2 regions of the Sinomonas sp. B1-1 genome follow, and region 1 is predicted to be linked to the other one. Evidence: predicted binding sites of a transcription regulator. Region 1 holds the regulator's gene; the other holds the start of a gene.
What was found. The regulator LexA, encoded in region 1, represses DNA repair genes until DNA is damaged. The targets are predictions, from matches to a motif close to TCGAACANNTGTTCGA.

Region 1 (8,163 bases):
CAGCGGCTCCAGCCCGTTCGAGGGCGCGCACGGCCGAACGGACATTGCCCGAGCCGTAGTCGAGCACGACGACGGTGGGCCGCCCCTCGGGATCCGTCGCAGGTCCGCCCGCGTTCCGCGGGTCCACGGCGACGCCCCCCGGGGCATCCGCCGGCGCCTCGGGCAGGGAGTCCGCTCCGGGTACGGTGCTCACAGGGCTCCCTTTGTCGACGGGATGGCGTCCCCGATGCGCGGGTCGGGCTCGACCGCGGCGCGGAGGGCACGGGCGAAGGCCTTGAACTGGGCCTCGACAATGTGGTGGGGGTCCCGGCCGGCGAGGACGCTCATGTGCAGGCAGATGCCGGCATGCAGCGTGATCGCCTCGAAAACGTGCCGCGTGAGCGAGCCCGTGAAGTGGCCGCCGATCAGGTGGTACTCCTGCCCGGCAGGCTCGCCGCCGTGCACGAGGTAGGGGCGCCCGGAGACGTCGACGACCGCGTGCGCGAGCGCCTCGTCCAGCGGCACGCTCGCCTCGCCGAAGCGGCGGATGCCCGCCTTGGTGCCCAGCGCCTGCTTGAGGACCTCGCCGAGGGTGATCGCGATGTCCTCCACCGTGTGGTGGACGTCGATGTGGGTGTCCCCCGTCGCCTTGACGGTCAGATCGATGAGCGAGTGCTTGGCCAGGGCCGTGAGCATGTGGTCGTAGAACGGGACGCTGCTGGAGATGTCCGAGCGGCCGGTGCCGTCCAGGTCGATCTCGACGAGGACCGACGACTCGCTCGTCGTGCGCTCCATCCGCGCGCGTCGCCCAGTCCGCTCCTGGAGGTCGGCGGTCTGCAGCTCGGTGCTCATGGATGTGTCCTTCGGGTGAGGGGGTGTGGTCTCTATTCTATTCGCCTCGCAGCACGCCCCGTGCCGGGGGCGCGGGGCGGCGCGCGGTCGGGGACCGCCTCGCTCAGTGCGCGAGCAGCTCCTCGAGCCGCGTGAGGAACGCGGTGGTCTCCGCCTCGGTCCCGGCGGTCACCCGCAGGCTCCCGGGGATTCCGACGTCGCGCACCAGCACACCGACCTCGAGAAGTCCGCGCCACACGGCCTGCGGGTCCTCGAAGCCGGTGACGAACACGAAGTTGGAGTCCGAGGCGGCGGGGGTGAGCCCGAGCCGGGTCAGCTCGCGGACGATCCTGTCGCGCTGGCCCTTGATGGCCTCGACCTCTGCCATCAGGGAGTCGCGGTGCCGGAGCGCCGCGAGCGCGGTGGCCTGGGTGACGGCGGAGAGGTGGTAGGGAAGCCGCACGAGGCGGAGGGCGTCGATCACCTCGGGCGCCGCCGCGAGGTAGCCGAGCCGGGCACCGGCGAGGGCGAAGGCCTTGCTCATGGTCCGCGTGACGACGAGCCGGGGACGCCCGGGAAGGAGCGTGAGCGCCGTGGACGTCCCCGCCTGGGCGAACTCGGCGTACGCCTCGTCGACGATGACGATGCTCTGGCTCGCCTCCCCCGCCTCGTAGACGGCCTCGACGACGTCGAGGCCGAGTGCCGTCCCGGTCGGGTTGTTCGGCGAGCAGAGGATGACGATGTTCGGCGCGTGCTCACGCACCTGGGCGGCTGCGGACTCGGGGCTCAGGCCGAAGTCTGCCGACCGCTCGCCCCGGAGGTACGCCGTCCCGGTGCCGCTCGCGAGCAGGGGGTACATGGAGTACGTGGGCGGGAAGCTCAGGACCGCTCGGCCGGGTCCGCCGAAGGCCTGCAGGAGCTGCTGCAGGACCTCGTTGGAGCCGTTCGCGGCCCAGAGCTGCTCCGCCGACAGCCCGTGGCCGAGGTACTCGGCGAGGGCCTCGCGCAGCTCGGTGAACTCCCTGTCGGGGTAGCGGTTGAGACCGCCGGCCACCGCGCGGACGGCCTCCACGATGGCCTCCTGCACGTCCGCGGGGACCCCATACGTGTTCTCGTTGACGTTGAGCTGGATGGGGACGTCAAGCTGCGGCGCACCGTAGGGGTGCTGTCCGCGGAGATCGTCGCGGAGGGGGAGGCTGTTGAGTCGTTCGAGCTGGTCGTCCACCGGTCCAGCCTACGCCAGCGGCACCGGCGCCCACATTCCGGGGGCCAGCCGAAGACCCCGGAAACGGCACCATGCGGCTCGCCCCGGAGAGGTTCAGCGGGCGGAGAGGTTCAGCGGGCGAGCGGAACGACGATCTGCTCGCCGGGGAGCACTCTGGTGCTCTCCAAGTCATTGAGCTGGCGGATCTGGCTGATCGTCACGCGCGGGTCCTGGTCGGGCACACGGCCCTCGGCAATGCTCCACAGCGACTGGCCGGGCTGCACGGTCACCGTTTCGACAGCGCCGGGGCCGACCGCCTCCCCGGCCGCCTTCGCCGGCGCCATGAGCGCAGACCACGCGACGAGCACCGCCAGCGCCGCAGCGAACACCGGCAGGACGACGAGGACGAGCCTTCCCCTGCGCGTCAGGCGCAGCGGGGCCTGAGCAGGCGCGGACCGGAAGTCCCTGCCCGGCGACGCCGGGCCGCAGTGGACCACCTTCAGCCGGCGGCGTGCCTCCTGCTTGGCCGGGAGGGGAGCCCCGTGCCCATTTCCGGCGAGGATCGCGAGTGCCATGATGCGCCTTCCCCTGCGCAGTCGCCGAACGAGGTCGAGTGCGAACACATCGGCGGCACTCTGCGCAGTGTTTCGAAGAAACGTTCGAAGTGATGACTCTTTCTTAGCACCTGTCCACGATGCATGTCCAGACACGGTCGAACACATGTTTGAAAGGCCTGTCCGACTGGCCTACGGTGGGGATAGCACCGGGTTCCACGCCGAGCTGCCCGCCCCCGTCGACCATGACGACATCCTGCCGAGGGGGTACGACAGTTCTCGCAGGGAGGCCCCGGGGCATCGACGGACGGGATCCCGGAGCGCGTGGCGCCCCCGGTGGAGAGGCAGGACGGCATGGCATCACGGACCAGAGCAGCCAAAGGACTGACGGCGCGCCAGAAGAGGATCCTCGAGACGATCCAGCGCTCCGTGCAGCTCAAGGGCTACCCGCCGTCCATGCGCGAGATCGGGGACACGGTGGGCCTCGCAAGCCTCTCAAGCGTCACGCACCAGCTGATGCAGCTCGAGAAGCTGGGCTACCTGCGCCGCGATCCCAAGCGCCCCCGCGCCATGGAGGTCCTGATGCCGCTGACGCTGGACGAAGGCGAACTGAGCGTTCCGGCCGAGGAGGCCGCCGCCCTGCGCGGCGCGACCGGGGTCCCGCTCGGGGACATGGCCAGCGCTGCCGACACGGCGCTCGTTCCGCTGGTCGGGCGCATCGCCGCTGGTGGCCCCATCCTTGCGGACCAGGCGGTCGAGGACGTCATGCCGCTCCCCCGGCAGCTGGTGGGCTACGGCGAGCTGTTCATGCTCAAGGTCAAGGGCGACTCCATGATCGACGCCGCCATCTGCGACGGGGACTGGGTGGTCGTGCGCCGGCAGAACGCGGCGGAGAACGGCGACATCGTGGCCGCGCTGCTCGACGACGAGGCGACGGTCAAGACCTTCCGCCAGCGCGACGGGCACACCTGGCTCCTGCCGCAGAACACCCGCTACGAGCCGATCCTCGGCGACCACGCCACCATCATGGGCAAGGTCGTCTCGGTCCTGCGGTCGGTGTGAGCCCGCCGTTGGGCCGGCGGCCCGTTCAGCCGGCGGCGGCGAGACGCCTGAGCGCGTCGGTCACGACGTTCCGGTCGGCGGTCCCCCACAGCGGCGGGAGCGCTCCGCGCAGGAACGCCCCGTAGCGCTCGGTCGCAAGCCTCGAGTCGAGGACGGCCACGACGCCGCGGTCCTCGGTCGAGCGGATCAGCCGCCCTGCGCCCTGCGCGAGGCGCACGGCCGCATGTGTCGCCGAGACGGCCATGAAGCCATTCCCGCCGGCCTGGGCGACGGCGCGGGAGCGCGCCGTCGTGAGCGGATCGTCCGGCCGCGGGAACGGTATCCGGTCGATGACGACCAGACGGCACGAAGGGCCTGGGACATCCACGCCCTGCCACAGCGACATCGTCCCGAACAGGCAGGTGTCGGGTTCTGCGGCGAACTGCTTCACGAGGGCACTCATCGATGACTCACCCTGGCAGAGGATCTCGACGTCGAGCCGGAGGCGCAGCTCGTCTGCGGCCTCCTCGGCGGCCCGCCGGGAGGAGAACAGGCACAGCGCCCCGCCCGAGGAGGCCCGCAGGAGTGCCTCGAGGTCGTCGACCGCCTCCGGGGAGAGTCCGCGTCCCGGTCGCGGGAGGTGCTTGGCGACATAGAGCATGCCCTGCCTGGGGTAGTCGAAGGGTGATCCGACGTCGACTCCCGTCCACGAGGGCGCCCCTGCGCCCAGCAGCCCCAGTCCGCCCGCGGTCGGTTCGAACGCCGACCCGATCGCGAGGGTCGCGCTCGTCAGGACGACCGTGTGCCCGTCGAAGAGCCCCTCGCGGAGCCGGCCGCCCACGCCGAGCGGTGCGATGTGCAGCATGGCGGGGGCGTCGTCGTCGGCCGCTGCGTAGCCCGTCACGGGGTCCGGCGCGCCCGTGCGGGTCACCCACATGACCTCCCGGTTGGCCTCCGCCTCGAGGAGCCGCTCGCAGACCTCGAGGACGGCGAGGAGGCGCGACCGGGCGATCTGGCGCCCGCCGTCCGCCGACTGCCCGTCCCCGGGCTTCGAGTCCGACAGCGCCACACGGCACGCGTCCCGCACGAGGGCGACATCCTGGGCCTGCTCCTCGTTCAGCCCGCGCGCGAGCAGGCCCGTCGGCGCAGAGGTGAGCGAGAGCTCGAGGGCGGTCGCGGCGGCCTGCAGGGAATCGACAGTGATCCCGCAGTGGCGGCGCGCGCTCGATGCCGCGGCCTGGATCATCTGGGCCGAGAGCTGGCCGCTCACCGCGCCCGTGACGCGGTCGGCGAGCTCGTGCGCCTCGTCGACCACCACGACGTCGTACTCCGGGAGCACGTTGAGGCCCTCGAACGCGTTGATCGCGAGGAGCGCATGGTTCGTCACGACGATGTCGGCCTCGGCGCCACGCTGCCGCGCGAGCTCGCTGAAGCACTCGGCCGCGAAGGGGCACTTCTGCGCCCCGAGGCACTCGAGCGCCGTGACGGAGACCTGCCGCCACGCCCGGTCGGTGACCCCGGGCACGAGGTCGTCGCGGTCCCCCGTCTCCGTCTCCTCGGCCCACTGGCGCAGGCGCGCCACCTCCCGTCCGAGCTGGGTCGTCGGGCCGGCTCCGGGATGCCCGACGGCGGCGTCCTCGCCCAGGCTGAACAGCTGCCCCTCCGCGGCCTCGTCGGTCGGGAACCCACCCTCGAGCTTGTGCCGGCACAGGTAGTTGGACCGGCCCTTGACGAGCGCGACGTCGACAGGCCGGTCGAGCTTGGGCGTGATGGCCGCAAGCAGGCGCGGGATGTCGCGCCCCACGATCTGCGCCTGGAGCGCGAGCGTCGCCGTCGCGACGACCGCGGGCCGGTCGCTGTGCTGGGCGTGCGCGATCAGCGGAACCAGGTAGGCCAGAGACTTCCCCGTCCCGGTCCCCGCCTGCACGAGCAGGTGCTTCTGCTCCTCGATGGCAGTGGCAACCTGTCGGGCCATCTCGTGCTGCCCGTCGCGCTGCTGGCCGCCCATCGACGCGACGGCCGCGTCGAGGAGGGAGAGCGCCGTCTCCGCGGCCCCGGCGCTGCCCCGTCTCGCGCTGCCGTGCGCTACGGCCGACTCAGTCATGGACCACGAAGGGCGCGAGCTCCGCCGCGAGCTCCTCGCGGACCACGACCTCGGCCCGGGTGCCCTCCTCCACGTGCTCGAGGGAGCGGATCTCCGAGCTCGAGGTGTGCAGGCGGTTGAGGAGGTCACCGCGGCTGTACGGGACGAGGATGGTCAGCGTCACGCTCGGACGCGGGATGGCGTCGCTGATCGCCTCCTTGAGCTCGGCGATGCCCGCGCCGGTCCGGGCGGACACGACGACGTGGCGCGGCTCGCGCTGCCGGAGCCGTTCGAGGACGAACGGGTCAGCGGCGTCCGCCTTGTTCAGGACGATGATCTCGGGGACCTTGCGCGCGTCGACCTCCGCGAGGACCTGGCGGACCGCTGCGATCTGGCCCTCGGGGTCGGGGTGCGAGGCATCGACGACGTGGAGGATGAGGTCGGCGTCTGCCACCTCCTCGAGCGTGGACCGGAACGCCTCGACCAGCTGGGTCGGCAGCGACCGCACGAACCCGACGGTGTCCGCGAGCGTGTAGGGAAGCCCGTCCGGCGTCTCGGCCCGGCGCACGGTCGGGTCAAGGGTGGCGAAGAGGGCGTTCTCCACCAGCACCCCGGCGTCGGTGAGCCTGTTGAGCAGGGACGACTTGCCCGCGTTGGTGTAGCCCGCGATCGCCACCGAGGGAATCTCGTTGCGCTTGCGGTTCGCGCGTTTCGTCTCGCGGGCCGGCTTCATCCCGGCGATCTCCCGCCGCAGCTTGGCCATGCGGGTGCGGATGCGGCGCCGGTCCAGCTCGATCTTGGTCTCGCCGGGGCCACGCGAGCCGATGCCGCCGCCGGCGGCACCGACACGGCCACCGGCCTGCCGGGACATCGACTCGCCCCAGCCGCGCAGGCGCGGGAGGAGGTACTCGAGCTGGGCGAGCTCGACCTGGGCCTTGCCCTCGCGGCTCTTCGCGTGCTGGGCGAAGATGTCCAGGATCAGGGCGGTGCGGTCGATGACCTTGACCTTGACGATGTCCTCGAGTCCGCGCCGCTGTGAAGGCGAGAGCTCCGAGTCGACCACCACGGTGTCCGCCCCGGTCGCGGCGACGATGTCGCGCAGCTCGAGCGCCTTGCCCGAGCCGAGGAACGTCCCGGCGTCGGGCTTCATCCGGCGCTGCACGACGCCGTCGAGCACCTCCGACCCGGCTGTCTCCGCGAGCGCGCCGAGCTCGCGCAGGGAGTTCTCCGCGTCCTCGAGCGTCCCCTCGGTCCAGAGTCCCGCGAGCACGACACGCTCGAGGCGCAGCTGCCGGTACTCAACCTCGGTGACGTCCTCGAGTTCGGTCGACAGGCCGGCAACGCGGCGGAGCGCGCGGCGCTCCTCGAGGTCCTGCTGCTCGCCGTCGTAGTCGCCGTGCTCGGACTGGAGGTCCGAGAGCGCCAGCGCCTTGCGGTCGCCGAGCCCCCGGCGGGTCCGCGTCTCACCCTCGCCTGCGCCCTCGGCACGGCCGTCAGCGCTCCCGTCCCGTCGGGCACCCTTCGCTGCGGCTGCCTCCTCCTTCGCGAGGATCCGGTCGATGACGGCCTGGATGTCGGCTGGGCTCAGGTCCTGCGGGGCCGCGCCGGCGCCGCGGTCAGAGGGCTGATTCGGCTGATTGTCGGTCATGGTCTCCTTCGAAGATGCAATTCCAGAATAGTGCTGGCTCCGGTCGCCGGCAGTGTCAGAGGGAGGGGTCTGTGGAAAAGACCCCGCGGGGTGCTCGGGTGTCACGAGGATTCTCCTGGGAATGTCTGTTCGGTCCGGCCGGAAGGGCACATCGGCTCGGCTCGCTGCGTCCGCGGGCGCGCCTGAGCGTGTCATCTGACACTGGCTGCGCGCGGCGGAGGCATCACTTGAACAGGAACATGCCCTCCAGTATACCGGACGCGCACGCGCCTCCTCGCGCCCGGGCACTAGGCTGGAGGGCTATGGAGCCTGCCCACTACTTCAATGCCGAGCCCGACGTCCCCGATGCGCGCAAGCCGCTCGACGTCGTGCTCGACGGGCGCCCGGTGAAGCTCACGACCTCGTCCGGGATCTTCAGCCCCGACGGCATCGACAAGGGCACGGCGGTACTCCTGGGCGAGGCCCCCGACCCGGCCGGGCAGGGCCACCTGCTTGACATCGGGTGCGGATGGGGGCCGATCGCCCTCACGATGGCGCTGCGTTCGCCGGAGGCCACGGTCCACGCCGTCGACGTGAACACCCGCAGCGTCGCGCTCACGCGGGACAACGCGAGCGCTCTGGGCCTGTCCAATGTGGTGGCTGGGCTGCCCGGCGAGGTGGACCCCGAGCTCCGCTTCGCCACGATCTGGTCCAACCCGCCGATCCGGATCGGCAAGCAGGCCCTCCACGAGCTCCTTCTGACCTGGCTCCCCCGCCTCGCGGTCGGCGGCGACGCCTGGCTCGTCGTCCAGAAGAACCTCGGCGCCGACTCCCTCCAGCGCTG
Region 2 (8,163 bases), on a different contig from region 1:
TGAGGGTGTAGATCAGCATGCGGCAGTCTCCGCGGCCGTGCCGGCCGTCTGGCGCGACAGCACAGCCGCGATCGCAGCGCGGAGGGCCGCGGCGTCGTCGACGATGCCGACGAGCGCGAGCGCCTCAAGCTCGCCGGCCGGGGCGAAGCCCCAGCGGACCCCGATGCAGGGGATCCCGTTGGCGGCGGCTCCGTGGGCGTCATGGCGACGGTCGCCCACCATGACGGCCCGGGAGGCGCCGGCATGGTTGGTGGTGAGGGCAGCGCGCACGATCCCTGCCTTGCCATCCGGCGCCGGCGGGAGCGTCTCGTCGTCGGGCGCGCCATGGATGCTGTGGAAGTGCCGGTCCAGGCCGTGAAGCGTCAGGAGCTTCTCGGCGAGCGACTGGGGCTTCTGGGTTGCGACCGCGAGGTGCAGGCCTTCCTCGCGGAGCTGTGCGAGGAGCTCGGGGATCCCCGGGTAGGGCCGGCTCGCCGCCATGCCGTGCGAGATGTACCGCCGGCGGTAGGCGTGCACGATGGCGGGGAGCGCCTCCTCGGGCACGTCCGCCAGCCGGCGGAGCGATTCCATGAGGGGCGGCCCGACCATGCTCTCGAGGGTCGTGGCGTCCGGCACGGGCAGCCCGTGCGACTCGAGCGCGAAGGCGATGCCTGATGTGATGCTGCCCGCTGGGTCTACGAGGGTTCCGTCCAGATCGAAGATCACGAGTGCGGGGCTTTCAGTCACCGGGACAGTCTCCCATACCGGGAAACGGTGCCTGAAATCTGCGCCGTCAGCTCGCCCCGAGGATCTCCGCCAGGAACTGGCCGGTGAAGCTTCCCTCCGCCCGGGCAACCTGCTCGGGTGTCCCGGTTGCCACGACCCGGCCTCCGCCCGAGCCGCCGCTCGGACCCAGGTCGATGATCCAGTCCGCGCTCTTGATCACGTCGAGGTTGTGCTCGATGGTGATGACTGTGTTGCCCTTGTCGACGAGCGACTGCAGCACGAGGAGCAGCTTGCGGATGTCCTCGAAGTGGAGCCCCGTGGTCGGTTCGTCGAGCACGTAGGCGCTGCGGCCGTTCGAGCGCTTCTGCAGTTCGGCGGCCAGCTTCACCCGCTGCGCCTCGCCGCCCGAGAGCGTCGTGGCAGGCTGCCCGAGGCGGACGTAGCCGAGCCCGACGTCGACGAGTGTGCGGAGGTGCCGGGCGATCGGGGTGAACGCGGCGAAGAACTCCGCGGCCTCGTCGATCGGCATGTTCAGCACATCGGCGATCGTCTTGCCCTTGTAGTGCACCTCGAGGGTCTCACGGTTGTACCTCGCCCCATGGCATACCTCGCAGGGCACGTAGACGTCGGGAAGGAAGTTCATCTCGATCTTGAGCGTCCCGTCGCCGCTGCACGCCTCGCATCGGCCGCCCTTGACGTTGAACGAGAACCGCCCCGGCTGGTAGCCGCGGACCTTGGCCTCGTTGGTCTCGGCGAACAGCTTCCGGATGTGGTCGAACACGCCGGTGTAGGTGGCCGGGTTCGACCGCGGGGTGCGCCCGATCGGGCTCTGGTCGACGTGGATGACCTTGTCGAGGTGCTCGAGCCCCTCGATGCGGGTGTGGCGCCCGGCGACCTGCTTCGCGCCGTTCAGGCGGTTCGCCAGCACCTTGTACAGGATGTCGTTGACCAGGGTCGACTTCCCCGAGCCGGAGACACCGGTGACCGCGGTGAGGACACCGAGCGGGAACGCGATGTCGACGCCCTGGAGGTTGTGCTCGCGCGCTCCCACGACCTTCAGCTGCCGCTTGCGGTCGATCGGCCGGCGCTTCGCCGGGATGGGGATGGAGCGCCGGCCGGCGAGGTAGTCGCCGGTGAGGGAGGCTCGGTTCTCCTTGAGCTCCGCAAGGGTCCCCGAATGGACCACCTCGCCTCCGTGCTCGCCCGCGCCCGGGCCGATGTCCACGATCCAGTCGGCCTCGTGGATCGTGTCCTCGTCGTGCTCGACGACGATCAGGGTGTTCCCCAGATCGCGCAGCCGCGTGAGCGTCTCGATGAGGCGCCGGTTGTCGCGCTGGTGGAGCCCGATGCTCGGCTCGTCGAGGACGTACAGCACTCCCACGAGCCCGGAGCCGATCTGCGTGGCGAGGCGGATGCGCTGCGCCTCGCCGCCCGAGAGCGTTCCCGCCGCGCGTTCGAGGTTCAGGTACTCGAGGCCCACGTCGAGGAGGAACCTGAGGCGGGCGTCGATCTCCTTCAGGACCTGCGCGGCGATCTGCTCCTCCCGGCGCGTCAGGTCCAGCGTGCTGAGGAACTCGCGCGTGTCGCGCAGCGGCAGGCGGCATGCATCCGCGATGGAGCGTCCCCCCACGAGCACCGAGAGGGACGCCGGGTTGAGCCTGGCCCCACCGCACTCCGGGCAGGGGATCTCGCGCATGTACTCCTCGTAGCGGTCACGCGCGGAGTCCGACTCTGTCTCGAGGTGCTTGCGCTGGATGTACTGCACAGCGCCCTCGAAGCCGGTGCTGTACTTGCGCTCGCGGCCGAACCGGTTGCGGTACTGGACCACGACCTTGTGGTCCTTGCCGTACAGGACAGCATCCCGCGCATACTGCGGCAGGCTGTGCCACGGTGTGGTCATGGAGAAGCCCAGCTCGTCGGAGAGCCCCTGGAGGAGCCGGGTCCAGTATTCCTGGGTGGCCGTGCCGAGGGACCACGGGGCAATCGCGCCCTCGGAGAGGCTGAGGGCAGCGTCCGGGACGACGAGTTCCTCGTCGACTTCCAGCTTCGTGCCGATGCCGGTGCAGGCCGGGCACGCGCCGAAGGGGTTGTTGAACGAGAACGACCTCGGCTCGATCTCGTCGATCGCGAGGGGGTGCTCGTTGGGGCACGCCAGGTTCTCCGAGAACGCACGGACGCGCGCGTCGTCGTCCGCTGCGAGGTCGACGAAGTCGGCGAGCACGCGTCCCTCGGCGAGGCCCAGCGCGGTCTCGACCGAGTCGGCGAGCCGCTGGCGGATGCCCTCCTTCACCACCAGGCGGTCGACGACGACCTCGATGGTGTGCTTGAACTGCTTGCCGAGCTTGGGCGGCTCCGCGAGCTGGATGAGGTCGCCGTCCACGCGCGCACGGGAGTAGCCCTTCGCCGCGAGCTCCTTGAACAGGTCCACGAATTCGCCCTTGCGCCCGCGCACGACCGGCGCGAGCAGCTGGAAGCGGGTGCCGTCCGGCATCTCGAGCAGCTGGTCGACGATCTGCTGCGGGGTCTGGCGCGTGACCGGCTCGTGGCAGACGGGACAGTGCGGCCGGCCGATGCGCGCCCACAGGAGGCGCATGTAGTCGTAGATCTCGGTGATCGTCCCGACGGTCGAGCGCGGGTTCTTGCTCGTCGACTTCTGGTCGATCGAGACGGCGGGCGAGAGCCCCTCGATGAAGTCCACGTCCGGCTTGTCCACCTGGCCGAGGAACTGGCGCGCGTACGCGGACAGGGACTCGACGTAGCGGCGCTGGCCCTCGGCGAAGATCGTGTCGAAGGCGAGCGACGACTTGCCCGAACCGGAGAGCCCCGTGAAGACGATCATGGCGTCGCGCGGGAGGTCGAGGCTCACGTTGCGAAGGTTGTGCTCGCGCGCGCCCTTGACCACGAGGCGCGACTGGTCGGGGCCGTGCGTGGGCTGCCGGAAGGCGTCGGGGATCTCCGCGGCCGACGACGGCAGGGGCGAGGAATCGTTCAGGGTGGAGAGACTCTGCACCTGTCCATGCTAGTCGACGCAGCTCGCATTCGAAAATGTCTTCGAAGTGAGAATGGTCGCGGCCCGCGGTGAGCCACGTCGCATCACATCGCGCGCCGGAAGGCGGCCCGCAGCAGCGCGACGGCCTCCTCGAAGGACGCGCCCTGCGAGGCCGCCACCCCGGCGAAGACCGCTGCTGCGGCCGCCAGGTCCTCGTCCCGTCGCGCCCTCGGGGCGACCGTGGTGCCCGCACGGCCCGCCGTCGCGAGGACCCCTGCCTCCTCGAGCTCGCGGTAGGCGCGCGCGACGGTGTGCGGGGCGACGTCGAGCTCCCCGGCGAGCGCGCGGACGGAGGGCAGCTTCGCGCCGACGGCGAGCGCGCCCTCGTCGACGAGATCGAGGATGCGGCGCCGCAGCTGCTCGAAGAGCGGCACGGCCAGCTCGGGATTCGGGCGCCAGCGTCCCGGGAAGTCGTTCTCCGCCACACGCCCAGAGTACCTGCGCCCGAGGCCAACCTAGACTGGCGCCATGAGCAGCCTCCTGCATGACCTCGACGACGTCACGGTGCGGCGGATCGCCGTGAGCTCGATGGACAACAATGTCTACCTGATCACGGCCAGACAGTCCGGCGAGCAGGTCCTCATCGACGCGGCGGACGACCTTCCCGCCATCCAGGCCCTCCTCGCCGAGGGTGCTGCCGACGCGAGAGGCCCGGCGAGGCTCGCGCTCATCGCGACGACCCACCAGCACTGGGACCATGTCCGCGCCCTGGAGGGCCTCGTCGCCGCCACGCACGCCCCGGTGGCCGCCGGCCGCCAGGACGTCTCGGGAATCCCGGTCGGCGTCGACGTGGTGCTCGACCACGGGGACGTCCTCCCGGAGGCCGGAGCGGACTGGGGGTTCACGCTGACGGCCGTGCATCTTCGGGGCCACACCCCCGGGTCCATCGCCTACGTCCTCGAGCCCAAGGACGCGCCGCCGGTGATCTTCTCCGGCGATTCCCTCTTCCCCGGCGGGGTCGGCAACACCCAGAACGACGCCGACCGCTTCTCGCTGCTGTACGCGGACGTCGTCCAACGGCTGTTCGACGCGTACCCCGACGACGCGGAGGTGCACCCGGGCCATGGCAGGCCCACGACCCTCGGCGCCGAGCGGCCGCACCTGGCCGAGTGGCGCGACCGTGGCTGGTAGTCCCACCGGCGCGGGCACCACCACGCCCGGGCCCCGCGCCGACCACGAGATCCCGGCCTACCTCGAGCGGCTGGGCCTTCCCGGGCTCGCGGACATCCACGTGCACTTCCTCCCCCCGAGGATGCTCGAGAAGGTCTGGGAGTACTTCGACGACGCGGAAGCGCGCTACGGGTGGCCGTGGCCGATCCCCAACATCCCGTACCCGTACGCCCACCAGATCGAGGCCCTCGCGCGCCTCGGGCTCGGGGACGGCTGGATGCGGCAGGTCCTCTGGGAGAACGGCGCGAGGCTCCTGGGCCTCGCGCGCTGACGCGGCCGCCCGCTCGCCTACGACGGCTTGCGACCCACGCAGAAGATGCGGCGGAACGGGTAGAGGGTCGTGAGGAGGCCGTCCCGTTCCACCGAGGGGTAGGCGTCGAGGAGCAGCTGGTCGTACTGCTCCTCGAACTGGGCGCCTTCCTCGGGCGAGAGCACGTCCAGCACCGGCCGGAGGCCGGTTCCGCGGATCCAGTTCAGGACGGCGTCCTCACCGACAAGCTGGTGGTAGTAGACGGTCTCCCAGACGTCCGCCTCCCAGCCGGCCTCGAGCATCAGCTCGAGGTAGGCCTGGGGCTCCGCCACCGCGTCGGTGTGGCGGAGGACCCCCCGCAGCCGATGCTCCCACTGCGAGGACTCGGCCAGTTCGCGCATGAGCGTGTGCGACGGGGCCTGGAAGTTCCCGGGGACCTGCACCCCCAGCCAGGCGCCGGGGACGAGCTGGTCGAGCCACCGCCCCATGAGCCCGAGGTGACCGGGCACCCACTGGAGCGCCGCGTTCGAGAGGACCACGTCGACGTCGCCCTCGGGCTCCCAGTGCAGGATGTCCCCATGGGTGAACGTGAGGCGGTCGCGTCCCGCGAACCGCGAGCGCGCGGCGTCGAGCATCTCCTCGGAGCTGTCGAGGCCCTCGATGAGGGCGTCCGGCCACCGCTGCGTGAGGGACGCGGTGAGCTCGCCGGGACCGCAGCCGAGGTCGACGACGCGGCGGGGAGCCTCGGCGGCGACGCGCGCAGTCAGGTCGTAGAACGGCCGCGACCGGTAGTCGCCGAACGCGGTGTACAGTGCCGGATCCCAGGTGGGAGAGCTCATGGGACAACGCTAATCCGGACCCGCCGGTGGGGATAGCCCACTGCGGATAGTCTGGAGGCGCCATGCGACTCGATGCCCTCCTCCCCGCGCCCTCCCCGTCCGCCGACCGCGCCGGCCGCGACGACTCCCTGCCCGACGCGGTCTACGAGGCCTTCGTCCGGTGGGCCGAGGGACGGGGCCTGACCCTCTACCCCGCCCAGGACGAGGCGGTGCTCGAGATCGTGTCCGGCTCGAACGTGATCCTCGCGACCCCCACGGGGTCCGGCAAGTCGCTCGTGGCGATCGCGGCGCACTTCCACGGGCTCGCCACCGGGCAGCGCAGCTACTACACCGCGCCCATCAAGGCGCTCGTCTCGGAGAAGTTCTTCGCCCTGTGCGACATCTTCGGCGCGGAGAACGTCGGCATGGTCACCGGAGACTCGTCCGTCAACCCGGACGCCCCCATCATCTGCTGCACCGCGGAGATCCTCGCGAACCACGCCCTCCGCGAGGGCTCCGAGGCAGAACTCGGGCCGGTCGTCATGGACGAGTTCCACTTCTACTCCGACCCCCAGCGGGGCTGGGCCTGGCAGGTGCCGCTCCTGGAACTGCCGCAGGCGCAGTTCCTCCTGATGAGCGCGACGCTCGGCGACGTGAGCCGGTTCGAGCGCGAGCTCACCGAGCGCACGGGGCGCACGACGGCGACGGTCGCCCACGCGGAGCGGCCCATCCCGCTGCACTACTGCTACGAGGAGAAGCCGGTCCACGAGACGCTCGAGGAGCTGCTCGCGACGAAGCAGGTCCCGGTGTACGTGGTGCACTTCAGCCAGCTCGAGGCGATCGAGCGCGCGCAGCAGCTGATGAGCGTGAACATGTGCACGCGCGAGGAGAAGGACCGGATCGCCGAGCTGATCGGGCACTTCCGGTTCGCGGCGGGCTTCGGCAAGACCCTCAACCGGCTCGTGCGCCACGGCATCGGCGTGCACCACGCGGGCATGCTGCCGAAGTACCGGAGGCTCGTCGAGCAGCTCGCCCAGGCGGGGCTGCTCAAGGTCATCTGCGGCACGGACACCCTCGGTGTGGGGATCAACGTGCCGATCCGGACGGTCCTGCTGACCGCCCTGAGCAAGTTCGACGGCACCCGGACGCGGCACCTCAACGCGCGCGAGTTCCACCAGATCGCCGGCCGCGCGGGCCGGGCAGGATACGACACGGCCGGGACCGTCGTCGTGCAGGCGCCCGAGCACGTCGTCGAGAACAACCGCGCGATGGAGAAGGCCCGCGCGAAGTTCGGCGAGGACCAGCGCAAGCTGCGGCAGGTCGTGAAGAAGAAGCCGCCCGAGGGCTTCGTCTCGTGGGGCCGGCCCACTTTCGAGAAGCTGGTCGAGGCTGCCCCCGAGCCGCTGACCTCGAGCTTCACGGTCACGCACGCCATGCTGCTGAACCTCATGGCCCGCCCGGGGAACCCCTTCGCCGCGGCCCACCGGCTCCTGACCGAGAACCACGAGCCGCGTCCCGTCCAGCTGCGCCTGATGCGGCGGGCGCTCGGGATCCTGCGCGAGCTCCTGGCCGCGGACGTCGTCGAACGGATCCCCGAGGACGAGCTGACTCCCGAGCAGCGGGCCAGCGGCCACACGCTGCGCCTCACCGTGGACCTCCAGGAGAACTTCGCGCTCAACCAGCCGCTCTCGCCGTTCGCGCTCGCGGCCCTCGACCTGCTCGACCCCGAGTCTCCGTCGTACGCGCTCGACGTCGTGTCCGTCATCGAGGCCACGCTCGAGAAGCCGCGGCAGATACTCTCCGCGCAGCTCAAACGGGCCAAGACGGAGGCGGTCGCGGCCATGAAGGCCGAGGGCATGGAGTACACCGAGCGCATGAACGCGCTCGACGCGGTCACCTACCCCGAACCGCTCAAGGAGCTCCTTGAGGCGGCGTTCGAGACGTACCGGCGCCACGCCCCCTGGGTCGGGGACTTCGAGCTCGCGCCGAAGTCGGTGGTCCGGGACATGTACGAACGGGCGATGGACTTCGGCGAGTTCGTCCAGTTCTACGGGCTGGCGCGCAGCGAGGGCATCGTCCTGCGCTACCTGACCGACGCGTTCAAGGCCCTGCGCCAGACCGTGCCGCAGGACGCGCTGCGGGAGGACCTCGAGGACCTCATCGCCTGGCTC

Region 2: a site for LexA is predicted at 3,745-3,760, ahead of uvrA (excinuclease ABC subunit UvrA). Genes of this name have one in related genera too.

Annotation. Positions count from the first base shown of each region.
Region 1 is NZ_JBCHVF010000002.1:49,490-57,652, forward strand. It holds gene hisH (imidazole glycerol phosphate synthase subunit HisH) at 1-127, opposite strand, end outside; gene hisB (imidazoleglycerol-phosphate dehydratase HisB) at 190-831, opposite strand; gene ACQ5BE_RS04905 (histidinol-phosphate transaminase) at 935-2,035, opposite strand; gene ACQ5BE_RS04910 (LysM peptidoglycan-binding domain-containing protein) at 2,146-2,589, opposite strand; gene lexA (transcriptional repressor LexA) at 2,923-3,630, shown strand; gene ACQ5BE_RS04920 (ATP-dependent DNA helicase) at 3,656-5,713, opposite strand; gene hflX (GTPase HflX) at 5,706-7,340, opposite strand; gene ACQ5BE_RS04930 (class I SAM-dependent methyltransferase) at 7,643-8,163, shown strand, end outside.
Region 2 is NZ_JBCHVF010000001.1:242,493-250,655, reverse strand. It holds gene ACQ5BE_RS01165 (lysophospholipid acyltransferase family protein) at 1-19, opposite strand, end outside; gene ACQ5BE_RS01160 (HAD hydrolase-like protein) at 13-726, opposite strand; gene uvrA (excinuclease ABC subunit UvrA) at 773-3,679, opposite strand; gene ACQ5BE_RS01150 (GntR family transcriptional regulator) at 3,799-4,179, opposite strand; gene ACQ5BE_RS01145 (MBL fold metallo-hydrolase) at 4,223-4,885, shown strand; gene ACQ5BE_RS01140 (hypothetical protein) at 4,875-5,195, shown strand; gene ACQ5BE_RS01135 (trans-aconitate 2-methyltransferase) at 5,213-6,013, opposite strand; gene ACQ5BE_RS01130 (DEAD/DEAH box helicase) at 6,076-8,163, shown strand, end outside.